2 regions of the Paenibacillus andongensis genome follow, and region 2 is predicted to be linked to the other one. Evidence: riboswitches for the same ligand, from Rfam matches in the RefSeq annotation. Region 2 holds a riboswitch; the other holds the start of a gene.
The links. Region 2 has a riboswitch for cyclic di-GMP ahead of NYR53_RS02865 (hypothetical protein). Riboswitches for the same ligand answer to the same signal wherever they lie in the genome.

Region 1 (8,079 bases), 920 kb from region 2:
GTGTTACGTTTTTCTTGGAAGTTTCAGGAAGGCCTACGCCGTCATCTTTCAGACCAAGTGTAACCACTTTACCACCTTGGAATTTGTTGTCGATAATGTCTTTGGAAACACGAACAACGGCTGTGTCAACACGTTTCAACATGGAAGTCAGTGTGACTTCATCGCCGAATTCAAGGGATTGGTCTTTATCTACGCCGATAACCCAAACCTTTTTACCGTTTTTCGCGCGGTCTTTCGCTTCGTTAAATACACCGTTACCAGTGGAACCAGCTGCGTGGAAAATAACATCAGCGCCATCGTTGTAGATCGTAGCTGCTGCTGCTTTACCAAGATCAGGCTTATCAAAAGCGCCTGTATAGTTAATTTGAACTTTAGCATTTGGATTAACCGCTTTAACGCCAGCTACGAAACCAGCTTCAAAACGTTTGATAACCGGGATGTCGATACCGCCAACGAAACCGATTTTGTTGGATTTTGTTGTTAGACCTGCAACTACCCCAACAAGGTAAGAACCTTCTTGCTCAGAGAATGTTACGGATTCTACGTTTGGAGCTTCAACGACATTATCAATGATCGCTAATTTAGCATTAGGGTTTTGTGTGGCTACTGTTTTTAGTGCATCGCCCATCAAGAAGCCGATACCCCAAGTCAGGTTGTAGCCGTCTTTAACGAATTGGTTTAAGTTAGGCGTATAATCTGCATCGCCTTTACTCTCAAGGTTTTTCACTTTAACGCCTGTTTGTTTCTCAAGCGCCTTCAAACCTTCCCATGCACTTTGGTTAAAAGATTTATCGTTGACGCCACCAATATCGGTAACCATTCCGATTTTGAAGTCTTTACCGCTATTGTTGCTTGGCGCTGCTGAAGCTGCTGCAGTAGTAGCTGGAGTTGCTGAAGCCGCCGGTTTCGTTTCTTCTTTTTTGGCACAGCCGGAAAGAGCCAATGCAGAAACCGTTACAGCCATAAGAGCTGTTGAAAGCATTTTCTTCATCATTATTACCCCCATAGAATCATTTAATTTAAAACCGTGAAATCTTACATTGTAGGTTGACCAAAATAAGTTAAATTATGTAAGACTGGCTATAGATGAGTGTATCATGTTGAAACCCAAGAGAAAAGCGATACACCTGCAAAATAACATAATTCGTTATGTCATACAAGTTGACATGGTCTTTTTGTAAGCCCCTACAATATAGGTTTCAAGCCCCAATTATTTATTATACTACCACCGGTCAATAAAATCTAGATTACCCTTTGTTAATTTTATCGTTCATAAGTCTCATGAATTGTTCGGTTCCCAGCGGGCTGCTAAACAGCATTCCTTGCACTTCCGTGCACTGCAAAAGTCTCAAATGCTCAAGTTGTTCCTCTGTTTCAACACCCTTTGCAATTAAATTCAGACCTAGACGGTGAGCCATGCGAATAATGGCAGCAGCCAGCAGTTGATTCTCATTGTCGTCTACCAAATCCCGAATCAAATTACTATCTAATTTAACGCTATCAAGCGGCATCCCTTCGAGCCCGCTTCGTGTAAATAGGCCTGTACACAAGTCATCCATCACGATACGCACACCGAATTTCTTCAGCATAATCAATTTCTCGCTAGCCTCTTGTACATTAGATGATGTGATACTTTCCGTAAGGTCCAGTTCCACCAACATCGGATCAATACTTGTTTCTTTCAAAACAACAGCAATTTCTTCAATAAAATGCTCATCTTTAAACTGCGAAGCTGTTACTGTTAGGGTCATTCTCAGCGGTGTATAGCCCTCGTCCTGCCAGATTCTCATCTGTCTGCAAGCCGTTCGTACAGCCCATTTCCCGATAGGGATCATGAAGCCCATTTCCTCGGCTGCTTTCTTCCAATCCATGCTATGTGCTAGGAGGTTGTCTCCCTTGCTCCAATGAATGATCGCTTCCATTCCGATTAATTTACGGTTTGTTATTTCATATTGAGGCTGATATAGGATTTCAAATTGATTGTTATCTAAGGCCGATCGAAGCTCTTTCTCTATGTGAGCTTTGCTCTTCACCATGGCATCGATGTCAGAGGCATAGAATTGGAACTGGTTATGTCCCCGGTTTTTGGCCGCAAACATCGCTTCATCTGCAAACGCCATAAGCTGCTCAGGCAGCTGGCCATCTAACGGATACAGAGCTATCCCTATACTAGCCGTTATGGTTACTGGCATCCCATCCAGGATAAAAGGCTCTTCCAGAGCCATTTGAATTCGAGAAGCTACAACTCTTGCGTCATCAGGTTTTGCAAAAGATTCTAGTAAAATAGTAAACTCGTCGCCACCTTGGCGGTACACCGTATCCGATCCCCGCAGGCATCCCAGCAAACGTTCTGCTGCAAGGCGGATTAAACGATCACCATAGGCATGACCTAATGAATCGTTGACATCTTTGAACCTGTCCATGTCCAGAAACATAACAGCCGCCAGTTGCTCATTACGCTTCGCGTGCAGAAGTGCCCGCTCCAATCGGTCATTAAACAAACGGCGATTGGGTAATCCCGTCAATGTATCGTGATAGGCAAGAAAGGCTAGTTGTTTGCTCTTTTCTTCCTGCTCTTTGCTAGTAAGGAGCAATTGATGGATACTCTTCGCAAAAAATAAACAGATTAGTGCTTGAACAAGCATACTAATGAAAACGTAAGGTGAAAAGGAGAAAGAAGCAGCAGCAAGTAGATTCACGGTCAACAAAAAGAAGCCCAGTACGCCCATATAGACCAACGTTTGCGCTTTCATTTGCTGTATCCACTTAGAAAATATGCCTCTCATTCTTAAACCTCCGTATCTGATATTAAAAAAAGGCTATTCCGAATCGGAATAGCCGTAGGTGTACCTGTTTAGGTAAACTGCAACCTGTCGGCAGCCCAGCCATCATTGTTGCGAGGGCAACCTTAGATCTGAAGCTTTGCGTCCTTATCTTTCGATAAGTTTGCCTTTTACGATATTAAGAAGCAATAAATGGGACTAATTAACTATATCATATTCATTCCACATTTGGCTATTTTTCCTTAAATAAGCAAGTTAAAGAGCTTGGGATCCTTATTTATTTCAATATAGCCATAATCTTTCTGAGATAGGCGCTCAATAAGCCCCTCGTAGTCATCTTTATTTTTGAGCTCAATGCCGACCAGCGCCGGAGCATCGTCCCTATTATTTTTTTTCGTATACTCAAATCGAGTAATATCGTCTGTGGGTCCTAAGACTTCTTCCAGAAATTCGCGCAAGGCTCCAGCACGCTGCGGAAAATTAAGAATAAAGTAGTGCTTCAAGCCTTCATACACAAGCGATCTTTCTTTAATCTGCTGCATACGGTCAATGTCATTGTTGCCACCGCTGATGATACAGACCACATTCTTACCGCGAATCTGCTCCCGATAGGCATCAAGCGCTGCGACCGGGAGTGCGCCGGCGGGCTCAATGACAATCGCGTTATTGTTGTAAAGTTCCAGAATGGTTGTACATTCCTTGCCGGAAGGAACAATGACGATATCCTCCAGCTTTTCTTTGCAAATCTCAAAGGTAAGCTCGCCCACTTGCTTCACGGCTGCTCCATCTACGAACTTATCAATCGTGGATAAGGTCACGACCTTCCCCTGCTTCAGCGCTTCCGTCATGCTTGCCGCGCCCTCCGGCTCAACACCGATGATGCGCGTTCGTGGAGAAACACTATCCAGATAGGTCGCAACTCCCGCTGCAAGGCCGCCTCCGCCAATCGTTGCAAAGATGAAGTCAGGAGATTCGGGCATTTGATTCAAAATCTCGAGGCCAACCGTGCCTTGCCCGGCAATCGTACGGACATCATCGAAAGGGTGTATGAACACCTTATTCTCTTGAGCACAGTAGGCCTTGGCTTGGTTAGAGGAATCATCGAATGAATCACCTGTGAGAATAACTTCAACAAAAGATCCGCCGAATAGCTTAACTTGGGAAATCTTTTGTCTAGGCGTTGTAGTCGGCATGAAGATTTTGCCTTCAATACCGAGCTGTTTACAGGAGTAAGCCACGCCCTGCGCATGATTGCCAGCGCTCGCACACACGACACCCGCTTCGCGTTCCTCCGGTGTTAAGCTTTGGATCACATTATACGCTCCGCGAATTTTGAAAGAACGAACAATTTGCATATCTTCACGTTTAAGATAAACGTTGCATTCATACAAGTTAGAGAGCAGCTCATTGCGTTGCAGAGGCGATGGTTCGATCACCCTGCTGAGCACATGATTGGCCCTAATAATATCTTCCAAACCTACTTTACTGGAAACAACCATTTTCTCTTACTTCCTTTCTCCACATTAAGCTATTAAAGTTTTACAGATTATTGTAGCACAACTCTGTCCGCCTGTACGAAAATAATATTGGCAGCGCTCTTCCTGTGTTTCACTTCATGCCCAGCAGGGTATTACATAGCAATACAACTTCAAAGGAGTGATTCAAATGTCGACTCAGCCTCGCAATATCGATATCGAAGAACGCCATGTGGAGAAAAAATCGGATTCCAGTCTAGTTGCTTCTACTTTCATCAAATACGCTGCTTATATCGTCATCATTTTCGGCGTTCTGTATTTCCTAGTTCGTTATGTATTCCCAATGTTCTAGAGCTAGGATGTAAGAGCCCTAATCAGAGAGGGTACATTAACATCTATTTCCCGCTCAACCACAAGAAGCCTCAAACCCACTAATAAGTGGATTTAGAGGCTTCTTTTATGGTTATGAGAGGAGTTAACTAACTCGAGCTCTTACTTAGTAATAGTACCGAGGCTGCTCCTGAAGCTCAGAACGTTTTTGCAAGAAGCGGTAGAAGGCGCTAGCCGCCTGTGCTTTTGTCACTTCTTGCTGAGGTTCAAATTGTCCATCATTCAGAGACATAATATTCAGCCCCACCACAATCGCTGCGTCACCAACATGCTTAAGCTTAACAGCATCTGCGAAATTACCATTGAAAATACCATCGAACTTCGTTAGACTCTTGTAGCCTAGCGCCTTCACAATTAGCTGAGCCATTTCTTCTCGATTCATTGCAGCTTCCGGATTGAAATCAGCACCTACATCCAGCAAACCGCGATCAACCGCATTTTCGACATAGGCAAAATAAGGAGAAGATTTGCTCACATCGGCGAAAGACGCCTTCCGTTCTGCCCCGTAATAAATACCACCGTTACCGCCATTCATGGCAATAACAAGCATTTTAACCAACTCACCCCGTTGGATCGTTTGATCTGGATTTACTTTGCCATCCTTCACATCCAGCGCTTGATAATCGAGCATAAGCTGAAGCTCATTTTTAGCCCAGTGATGGTCAATGTCGCTTACTGTCACTTTATCCAAGGAAATCACTTCACCCGTTTCACTATTCCGCCATTGACCGTTTTGCGCATCCAAGAGGAAAGGTTCACGGTTGAATTTGGGAACGAGTGAATAGACAAGCTTGGCTTCGAGTTTCCCGTCTGTTTTCATATCCATGGATTGCGGAACATCCCCAGCCGCTACCATCACTCTGTATTTCTCCAGTGGAATGCCACCGATGAACCCGCTGCCTTGGGCCACATAATTTAACTTGATGTCGAACTGCGCGAGCCAGAGATCCTTGGCTTTATCAATCGCCATCACCTGCGGCTTTTGCAGTGGATATGGCATATTGCTGATGGAGAAGTGATAGCCGACAATTTGACCAGTCACACGATCGATGCTTACCGTTACTTCTTCGTTCCCGGCATTCACACCATCAATCACACGCTTAAAACTAATATCCCAATTACGCATATGCTTCAGCTGATCTTCCGAATAACTTTTAGCCGTTTGTGCACGAAGCGACAACTGATCGGTATAAGCAGGAAGCTGCTTTTTCACAAAATCAACACCTTTTGTTATCGCATCTTCCAGAGCAATTTTACCCTCAATATCTTTATCAGCGTCAGGTCCGTAAGGGATGTAACTGTTGAAATTCATAATCTCTCCGGTCTTGCTGTTCACGCTAGCCCATGCGCCTTTGCCAACGATTTTAACTTTGGAATCCTTCTCAGTCGCCTCATTCCAACTTAAATTCCAGTTCGAATTGGTTTCCCCTGTTTCAGGGTTGGTCGATTCATTATAGGATGCTTCTTGGATTTTGTAGTCAGAAGAAAGGTTGAAAGCCTCGTTCACCTTTTTAATAGCCTCTTCCTTCGTCAGGTCCAACGTAGCAGTAGGCTTAGCAGCCAATGGCTTGTCGGTTAACGGCTTATTCCCCTCCGTATCTTCCATCCCTTTGACTGGATTCCAGATCTCACCGGTTTCTGCATTTAGGGAAAAGCCACCCAGCATATAAGAAATAATCGGTAATTTCTTGCCTTTTGCACCATATGGAATCTGATAAAGCAAAGAAAGATTTGCCTTGTCGCGGAACATTTGAGCAGCTTTCTCCTTGGAAATCGGCGTTACATTCTGCTGAAACGTGACATTGTCATCCCAATTGTAGTTATAATTCGTAACCTGTCCTTCCCCATTGACGACCACACTGATACCATTCGGAGCAAAAGGCACACCGCCAACAGATCGATCGAACCGAATATTGTACTGATAATTACCATTCAGCGGCGTACGAAAGGCATTTTCTTCTGTATCATTGTATACAAGCTCCTTCTGCTTATCTGGATTCACTTTGCCTATAAAGGCAGAAGCGACTTCCTTGGCAGCTTTGAAATCCACTTTCGGCGGATAGCTTGGTTTGTGGTCAGGGTCATTGTCATTCATGTAAAAGGAGGTCAGCGTTCCGTCTAAGCCGTTAATCGATACGTTTAATGAGCCGTAATTCCGATCTTTCACCGTTTTGGTGTAATTAATGTTCCACGTTGGGAAATTCCGGCCATTCATGCTGTAATAAGCATTCAGACTGATGGATTGAAACGTATAGCCTTCCGGCAGCGTTATGTAGGTCTTAACTCGTTCAATGGCTTGTTCTTTGGTTATTTTGGCATCTAGCTGTTTATCCTCTTTACCAGGAGATATAGGGGGTGCAATGGATGTGCTTCCTACAGCAGCTTCGGCCGCCCAAACCCCAGGTGCAGCAGTTAGCAGCAGTGTCGAAGCGAGTACCAACGTTCCTGCTTGTTTGATTAATTTCAAAGTCATCTTCCTCCTCAACGTTTTACGTTTCAATAACAGCTTTAAAGCATTAGAAACATAGAGATTCCATAATAATCCTTGACGTTTAAAACTGGAAAAAGTTGCTTTAGAAAACTAGATTAATGCTTTATTTTTTATTTACACGAAATGTCACCAGATCGAAACGATTTATGGCTAAAAATCTAAGATAACTCAACAAAAAAACACATGTCCGAGCACCCTTTTATCGAATGCACGTGCATGTGTATATTTTATTGCAATTATTTTCTTGATTGGGTGTTCTCTTTGCTAAGTGTATGCATTAAATCTTGCATTTCACCTTGCGTCAAATTCCGCCATTTACCCACTTTTAAATTGCCCAGATGGATATGCATGATCCGAACCCTCTGTAGACGCACTACTCGATACCCAAACGCTTCGCACATCCGTCGGATTTGCCGGTTAAGCCCTTGCGTAAGAATGATTCGGAAAACGCGGTCGCCCACTTGGTAAATCTCACATGGCTTCGTCATCGTCCCCAGAATGCGGACCCCGCTCCCCATTCCTTGCAAAAACATCGGTGTAATCGATCGGTTCACCGTCACGATGTATTCTTTATCATGGTTGTTCTCCGCTCGCAGAATCTGGTTTACAATATCTCCGTTATTGGTCAGAAGGATAAGCCCTTCGGAATCTTTATCCAGTCTGCCGATCGGGAAAATACGCTCCGAATGCCCGACGAAATCAACAATGTTGCCTTTGATATGCGCTTCGGTTGTACTTGTAATCCCTACAGGCTTGTTGAGTGCAATATAAACATGTTCCTTCTTCTCACCAATCGGTCGACCATCAATCCGAACCTCATCCCCAGGGCCAACGACGCTCCCCAGTCCGGCAACCTCACCATTAATCGTTACGCGTTTCGCTTCTACCCACTTGTCCGCTTCCCGTCTGGAGCAAACACCGGTTTCGCTAATAAATTTAT
Region 2 (8,079 bases):
TTACAATCAGCCGCGAAAGTGACGGGAGAAGGCTCGATACTTAATGCGGTGATTAAGGTGGAAGGCGTAAGCTTTGAGCAAATTGTAAAGAAATATACACTTGGCGATCTGGTAAAACTCGTCGTAATTGGCGGTAAGGAAGTTACAGGAAACTCTCCGGTTACTACACCTGGATCAACGAACATATCTCCTGTTCCGAATGAGGACAGCCCGGGAGGAGGTGTACCTCCTGGGAAGCCGACAGGTGGAGAACCGGATACTGAGCCGGGAAATGTAGAGGATATTAATGCTGCTTTTATCATACAAAACAAGGTATACACACTGTACCCAGCCATGGCAGATTATTCGACGGTTCAATGGGACGTTTCAAACACGGTTACACAGGATACATACCAGACCGAATATAGTGGGACGGTAGAAGACGTAGGAATCTACAGCATTATAGGCGGATCGGTTTCTCCAGCTCCGTATGACGTAACCAAACGAAATTCAACAAAGCATTATTCCGGGGTTCTGTTATCCAGCATTACTGTTAACGAAAGCGTGTATGCTCAGGTTTATTATGTTGGCAACGAGATGATTTCTTATCAAATCAATGGCAGTTACGCTGTCCATGATCTAGGTAATCAGCTGACAGAACAGGCGGTGCCGCTCGCTGCAGGGGATAGGATTACGCTCGTTTACGGAAGTCAGTATCTTGTTTTTGCAACATGGAACGGAAGTGATTGGGAACTTGATGGGATTTATGATCAACTTGAGTCTCCAACTGGTCTAAAAGCATCCACAGTATCGAATAGGGAGATCGCTTTGCAATGGAACCCAGTTGCGAATGCGGACCAGTACCATATTTATTACAGCGCAACTGCTACTGGCAAGTTTGTTCCCTTGGAGGATCAAAATGGTAAACCGATTACGGTAACCGGAACGACCTATGTCGATAGCACGAATCTTCCACATACGACACGATATTATGTCGTTACATCAGCAATGGATAGAATTGGCGTGGAATCCAGACCAAGCAGCATTGCTTTTGCTACAACTTATTATAATGCACACATAGCTCTGGATTTTGAGATCACGAATACGTTGAAACATCCATCGGAGCCAATTCTCTATATCACAGATAAAACGAACAAAAAGCTTTATCGCGTCAATTACGAAACAGGTGATAAAACCTCCATTGCGTTTGACCTAGCACCGGAGAGTCTCACATATGCAGACGGTAAAATCTACGTTTCCTTGCTAAAAGCGGAACATTCTTCCTATACGTATATTGCACAGCAACAAGGCGCAATTGCGGTTGTGAATGCGGCTACCCTTACGCTTGAAGGAACACATAATATTGCGATTGACCCCTTTGATGTCGCAGTCGTTTCCGGTTATCTCTACGTGTCATCTGGTTCAGGGCAGTGGACGAAGATTAAGTCATATGATTTGAAGACCTTTGCGGAGGTGGGTTCAAGCGATATTCGCCAACAGAGTTATATCCAAACGCATCCTTTAGGGAATAAGCTCTATACGATCACAACGGATACGTCACCGAGAGACCTTGGAGCGTATAACGTAACGAACGGACAATACGTCGAGCCAGGCGGTTACGATTCTCCGTACCATGGCGATTATGCAATGTCGACGAATTTCACCATTTCTCCGGACGGTGCCTACATCTTTAACGGTTCCGGCAACGTATTTATGGCAACAAGCAATAAGTACGACGATATGAAATTTGTATACGGACTTGGACAAGCATATGACGGTATTACCTTTGATCTGTCAAAAAACATTTTTTACACAGCGAAGAACAATGCGATACAAGTCTATGATTACACCAATTTTAATAAAAGCGGGCTCTATCACTTGGACGGTACAGCCAAGAATGTATTTAATGGTACCAATCGATTGATTTCTGTATCTACGCTAGACGGAAAGAATATCGTCGAAATTGTAGAAAAGAATTCAATCGAAGCGATTGCCCCTATTGCGGTGCCTGGTGTCCAGTTGGACGGCAGAGTTGTCGACATTGCTTACGATTCCGCAAATAAGAAAGCTTATGCCATCGACGAAGCGTTCCGCAATCTATATGTGGTTGATCTTCAATCACAGACGATTGTAAAAACAGTCAAGCTTCCATATCGTCCTGCCGGACTTACTATATCGGAAGACGGTTCAAGTCTCTTTATCGTGAATGATGATCTAAATAATCTCATAACGGAAGTGCGCATAACTGATTTACAAATTTTAAGGCACTTGACTTACACGTCAACTGTTGATTCCGGTGACATCGCTCATAGACATATCTACCATAAAAACGGGATTCTGTATGTTGTGATGGGTGATTGGGAGCCGACGCTGCTGGCGTTCAATTCGACTTCCTTTGCAGCCGTAAACTACGGAACTGTGATCAAAGGGGTTGGCGATCTGGCTTTCTCCAGCAAAAAGAGCACATTCTTTACATGGTATCAGTCTGGCTGGAATGCAGGAAATGCCGGCTCCAACGTATTGGCATATTCCGTTAGTGGCAATAGCGTAACCAAATCAGGCGAATCCAGCCTAAGTTACCCGAACTTCTTGAGAGATCCCTTGGATACTCCGGTTCTATTGTTGGAAAATCAAGGGAAACTGGTCGTAAAGAATAAGGTCCTTGATCTCAATAATGTTGCGCAGGTAATCAGTACATTGCCAGAACCGATTTATGCAGCGAGTGCTAATGGAGAGCTGCTGGTTGGTAAAAATGGGATATACAGTGCGGCGACCTATCAGAAGGTTGATTCTTTGGCGCTGGGGACAGCAACAGAAATCTTCTTTGATCAGAATAGAATGCTGTATTATTATGTAAATGGTGCGTTATTGTCTATACAGAAGTAAAATAATAATGACCCGTGAGAGATATGTAGTTCTCTTAGGTCAACCAGTACTCTGGTTGGCCTTTTTTGTATGAAATCACACACTTTGCGTGCAAAGTCCTTCTTTTTTGTAGAAATATGTTGAATTTCATTATTTAATGGAATACCATGGAAAATAGATAGTACTTTACAACTAGAAATAATCACTGAAACACACCTAATATCAAGCAATAATGAACAAAGGCAAATCCATCGAAAGGTGGAGACGCAAAGCCACGGGTCTAAGCCATGAGTCAAATCTCTTGGGATGATAGCCGGGTTACTCTTTAGAGGCTTGTTTTTTTATTGCCAAAAAAGGAAGGGAGGGGCGAAAAATGGCAACATATCTGATGTTGATTAAAGTGTTCGACGATGCCGAGAAGGTTATTTATAAATTTGGTCCAACAGAAGAAAGTATGGGTGAAATTGAATTTAATCTAGTTAATGAAGAGTTTCGGCAGATAGAGAGAATCCCGGGTACTACCAAAGACCATATGTTCATGAGGGCTGCTTCGGCTATTGCAAGATGTTATACGGAGGGAGAGGGCTTTCCGGATAGAACTTTTTTTGCTTCATAATAGTGTTGTACTTTCATTAAATGCATGATGTAAATAAATGATCAGCTACCTTGCGACCTCGCTTGGTAGTTTTTTTATTCTGTCCCATAACACGTTCACAAATGCCTGGCTCAGAATATTACCCCCTGGGTTACCAAGCTTGCTAAGTAAAGACTGTCGTATTCATCGCGCTCTATCACAGGTCTTAGACGCGCCCCGACTAAGGTCTAGGAACAAATACCGTCGTTAGTCCGTTTTGGAAAGCTTCGTTTTTACCTAAAATAAAGACATGAACAAGAGCACAGCAAACAACACAGCAAACAACGAAAGGCGGTGACGAAACGATGAAAAGAAATACAGGCTTAGCCGCTCTGCTAATCGCATTCGGTGCACTGATTCTGTTAAATAAGCTAGGCATTCACATGGGACCATTTATTGGCTCGGTGATGGGATACTTGATTCCAATAGGAATGGTCGGCCTTGGTTATGTAGGTATACAGAACGGCAGCAAAATCGGTTGGATTATTGCAGGGCTTGGCGGTATCATCCTGATTGGTAAATTAGCTGGTTGGATCATCATTCTACTGGCGATTGGGTTGATCGGTTACGGAATTTCGATGTTGACAAGAAGAACGGTGTAAGGCAATGAAACGAATACAGAGAGTGAAAAAGGTGGTATGAGAGATGAGCCTACTTAGGCGAATGAGAGACATTACCGTAGCGACACTGAATGAACATCTGGAGCGATCGGAAGATCCGGTCCGCTTGATTGACCAGTACTTAGCAGCGCAGCGTGAGCAGCTTCAACAGTCCGAGAGACTGTATCAACAATGCGTAAGCCACGCAGCTTCACTCCGGCAGCAATATCTGACGGCGCTGGAAACCAAAGAGAAGCGCGAGCATCAAGCGTTGCTTGCTCTGAAGGCCGGCGAAGAACATATGGCAAGGATCGTGCTTCAAGAGAAGCTGCAAGCCGAAGAGAAAAGCGAGCAGTATCATGAGTTGTACGATCAAGCGAAGCAGTCCATCCTTGATTTGGATGAAGAGCTGCAGCAGCTCAAAGCTGATTACAAAGAAGTGGCAGACAAACGCAGCTACTACTTAGCGCGAATGGAGTCCGCAAGGTTGCAGCAAAGATTGCATGCTCGCAGCAGTGTGGCGCAGGATGCGACACCACGGATGTTCGGTCGCTTGGAAGAGCGCGTTTCCGATATGGAGCTCCATGCAAGAACGCTTCGCGATGTAAGACGAATGGGGCGCGAAAGTTACTATAGCGGGGGCAACTCGGCCGTAGATGCTGAAATGGAAGCTCTGAGAAACAGACTGCAGCAGGAGGGAGCCAAGTAATCATGAGCAAACTTTATCGCTCACGAAGAGATAAGAAGGTTACTGGTCTATGCGGCGGACTCGCCGAGGCCATGAATGTAGATGCAACGCTATTACGTTTGTTAGTGGTGATTACCACAATTTTCACCGGAGGAACGGTCATTTTCATCTACTTTGTAGCTGCACTTGTTATTCCGAAGGAACCTGGGTACGATCAGCCTCCATTTGATCCTTATGCTGGCTCATATGGCCGTCAAGGCTATAATGGCGGTGCTTGGAACGCTCACAAGCCCCCCCACCCTAACCATGCGCCACAACATACAGGGTACAATACTCCGTACGACGCAGGGAAAGTAAACAACATCGACGAGATGATGAAAGACATTGAAAAGAAAGCTCTGCAAAGAGAAGTAGAAGAACTGAGAGCCAAAGTCGCTCGCTTCGAACAACAACCAATTGATATTAAAAAAGGAGACGTGTAAACCATGGGAGTATTTACAAGAATGAAAGATATGACAAAAGCATCAATTCACGAGGTATTGGATAAAATTGAGGATCCGATCGTTATGTTGAACCAATATTTGCGGGATATGGAGCAAGAAATCGCGCAAGCTGAAGTGACTGTTGCTAGACAAATCGCCAATGAGCGCAAGCTGAAACAACGTCTGGAAGAGTCTGTTCGTCTCGTGGCTGACCGTGAAGCCAAAGCTTCCGCAGCAATCAAAAATGGCCAAGAGGCAATCGCTCGCCAAGCCGTCGAAGAAAAATTGTACCACGAAGATAAAATTGTTGAGTACACTGATCTATATACTGCTTCCAAAGCGCATGCGGATGAGTTAACACAGCAGCTGCACGAAATGAAAGATGAGTTCTACAAACTGCGTAACAAACGCAACGAGCTTGTGTCCCGCGCTCAACTGGCTAAAGCCAAAAAACAAATGGCACAAGTATCCTACAATGGCGTCATCGAAAGCGGCAACGCATCCCGCGGCTTCCAACGTATGGAAGAGAAAATTATCCAATTGGAAGTTGAAGCGGAAATCGCTCGCAAGCCTTACGTACCAGCAGGTTCAGTAGGCAGCTATACACCTGTTGACGTTGCAAAGCAAGCTAAAGTTGATGAGCAGTTGAATTTGCTGAAAGAGAAATTAAGCAGCAAAGAAGCCGAGTAATGAACGGTGTTTAGTGAGAAGCCCCTTTTTGTGAGGGGCTTTTTTGTGTTTTCCAGGGGCTTAGAGGCTTACAAAATCATAAGATTTTCAACTTTTTTGCAGAGATTTATCCACTCTTTTTCCAGCAGATTACAGATAGAATTAGCACAGGAGCACGAAAGAAATGTTAAAACGAAACACGAGGTGAGGTCATGAGTGAAGCTCTGGTCCGGATGGAAGGAATTGAGAAGCATTTTCCTGGTGTGCACGCCCTCCATCAATGTCGTCTGGAGTTGGCAGCCGGTGAAGTGCATGCGCTTGTTGGCGAGAACGGCGCCGGAAAATCCACGTTAATGAAAATCGCTACGGGTGTCTATCAGAAAGATGAAGGCAGAATCATCTTGAAAGGCAAGGAAGTGAACATCCCCAATACGAGAGCGGCTCAGCAGCTTGGCATCTCGATGATTCATCAAGAGCTGAATTTAATGCCAGATCTGACGATAGCCCAAAATATATTTATAGGGCGAGAGCCGAGGAAGGGAATCAAGCTGTTCGTCGATGATCGGAAGTTGAACGATCAGGCACAGCAATTGCTGAACGAAATGAATCTCCAGCTCGATCCGCGCACGAAGGTGTCGGAGCTGACAGTCGCCAAGCAGCAAATGGTGGAAATCGCCAAGGCGTTGTCATTTCAATCCGAAGTACTCATCATGGATGAGCCGACGGCGGCACTTACCAATGCGGAAATCGAGGATCTGTTTAGGATCATCGAACAATTGCGCGGGCGGGGGGTAGGCATCGTCTATATTTCTCACCGGATGGAAGAGTTGAAGCGAATTACCGATCGCATCACCGTCATGCGTGACGGCCGCTATATCGATACCGTGCAGACGAAAGATACGTCCATCGATCAGATCATTGCGATGATGGTTGGTCGTGAACTGTATGTCAGCAATCAGCAGATCGCCATCGGTACTTCAGAGACAAGAGTACTCGAGGTTACGAATCTGAACCGCGGTTCTGCTGTGAAAGATGTCACCTTTCATTTGGCAAAAGGTGAGATTCTTGGCTTCGCGGGTCTTATGGGAGCCGGTCGTACCGAAGTAGCGAGGGCCATTTTCGGAGCAGATGCGATTGACTCAGGCGACATACGCATCCACGGGCACAAGGTCCAGCTCAAAACCCCGCATGATGCCGTGAAGCATGGCATCGGTTATTTATCCGAGGATCGTAAACGCTATGGGCTCATGGTGGATATGGATGTGAAGACGAATATCGCCATAGCCTCTTATCGCAAAGCGAGACGCCTGCTTGGGTGGATGCACGACGGCAAAATTGATCAGTCAGCTTCACACTTTGTGGAAGCGCTTCAAATCAAGACACCAAGCATTCATCAGCAAGTCAAATTTCTGTCAGGCGGCAATCAACAGAAGGTCGTTATCGGTAAATGGCTGCTTCGAGATTGCGACATTCTCATCTTCGATGAGCCCACACGAGGGATCGATGTTGGCGCGAAGACGGAGATTTATAAGCTGCTGGATGAGCTCGCTGCGCAGGGGAAATCGATCATTATGATTTCATCGGAACTGCCTGAAATATTGCGCATGAGCCACCGCATCATGGTCATGTGTGAAGGGCGCATTACCGGCGAGCTTCGCCAACAGGACGCCACGCAGGAAGCGATTATGAAATATGCCACCATGCGAATCAGTTAGCATAAGTCTTAGGAGGAATCATGATGTCAACATGGCTTGTAGGTAAAAAAATAGTGCCCACGATGTCTGGGCAAACGGGCGCTGCACAGAAGCTGCTGGCTTTCGCCAGCTTGATTATGCTAGTTATTATCTTCTCGGTATCTTCCAGCAATTTTTTTCAATTCGATAACATCGTAGCGATTATGCTTTCAACAGCCGTTATCGGTGTGCTTGCTCTAGGTTCAACGTTCGTTATCATCACCTCGGGGATTGATTTAGCCGTCGGAACGGTGATGACCTTCTCATCGGTGATGGCGGGAGTCATCATTACAACTTGGCATTTACCGATGCCGCTTGGCATTATCGGGGGCATCGCCACAGGAGCCATTTGCGGTCTCATCAGCGGGCTGCTCGTGGCGAAGATGAAAATTCCGCCTTTCATTGCCACACTAGCTATGATGATGGTGAC

Region 1: it holds a riboswitch for cyclic di-GMP, as region 2 does, so the genes downstream of both, NYR53_RS32915 (putative bifunctional diguanylate cyclase/phosphodiesterase) here and NYR53_RS02865 (hypothetical protein) in region 2, are expected to answer to the same signal.

What each region holds. Positions count from the first base shown of each region.
Region 1 is NZ_CP104467.1:7,330,282-7,338,360, forward strand. It holds gene NYR53_RS32910 (BMP family lipoprotein) at 1-991, opposite strand, end outside; gene NYR53_RS32915 (putative bifunctional diguanylate cyclase/phosphodiesterase) at 1,248-2,786, opposite strand; cyclic di-GMP riboswitch class I at 2,873-2,961, opposite strand; gene ilvA (threonine ammonia-lyase IlvA) at 3,026-4,282, opposite strand; gene NYR53_RS32925 (hypothetical protein) at 4,449-4,610, shown strand; gene NYR53_RS32930 (S-layer homology domain-containing protein) at 4,755-7,115, opposite strand; gene rluF (23S rRNA pseudouridine(2604) synthase RluF) at 7,376-8,079, opposite strand, start outside.
Region 2 is NZ_CP104467.1:613,601-621,679, forward strand. It holds gene NYR53_RS02860 (S-layer homology domain-containing protein) at 1-2,865, shown strand, start outside; cyclic di-GMP riboswitch class I at 3,076-3,170, shown strand; gene NYR53_RS02865 (hypothetical protein) at 3,218-3,460, shown strand; gene NYR53_RS02870 (hypothetical protein) at 3,784-4,080, shown strand; gene NYR53_RS02875 (PspA/IM30 family protein) at 4,124-4,786, shown strand; gene NYR53_RS02880 (PspC domain-containing protein) at 4,789-5,247, shown strand; gene NYR53_RS02885 (PspA/IM30 family protein) at 5,251-5,937, shown strand; gene NYR53_RS02890 (sugar ABC transporter ATP-binding protein) at 6,129-7,631, shown strand; gene NYR53_RS02895 (ABC transporter permease) at 7,652-8,079, shown strand, end outside.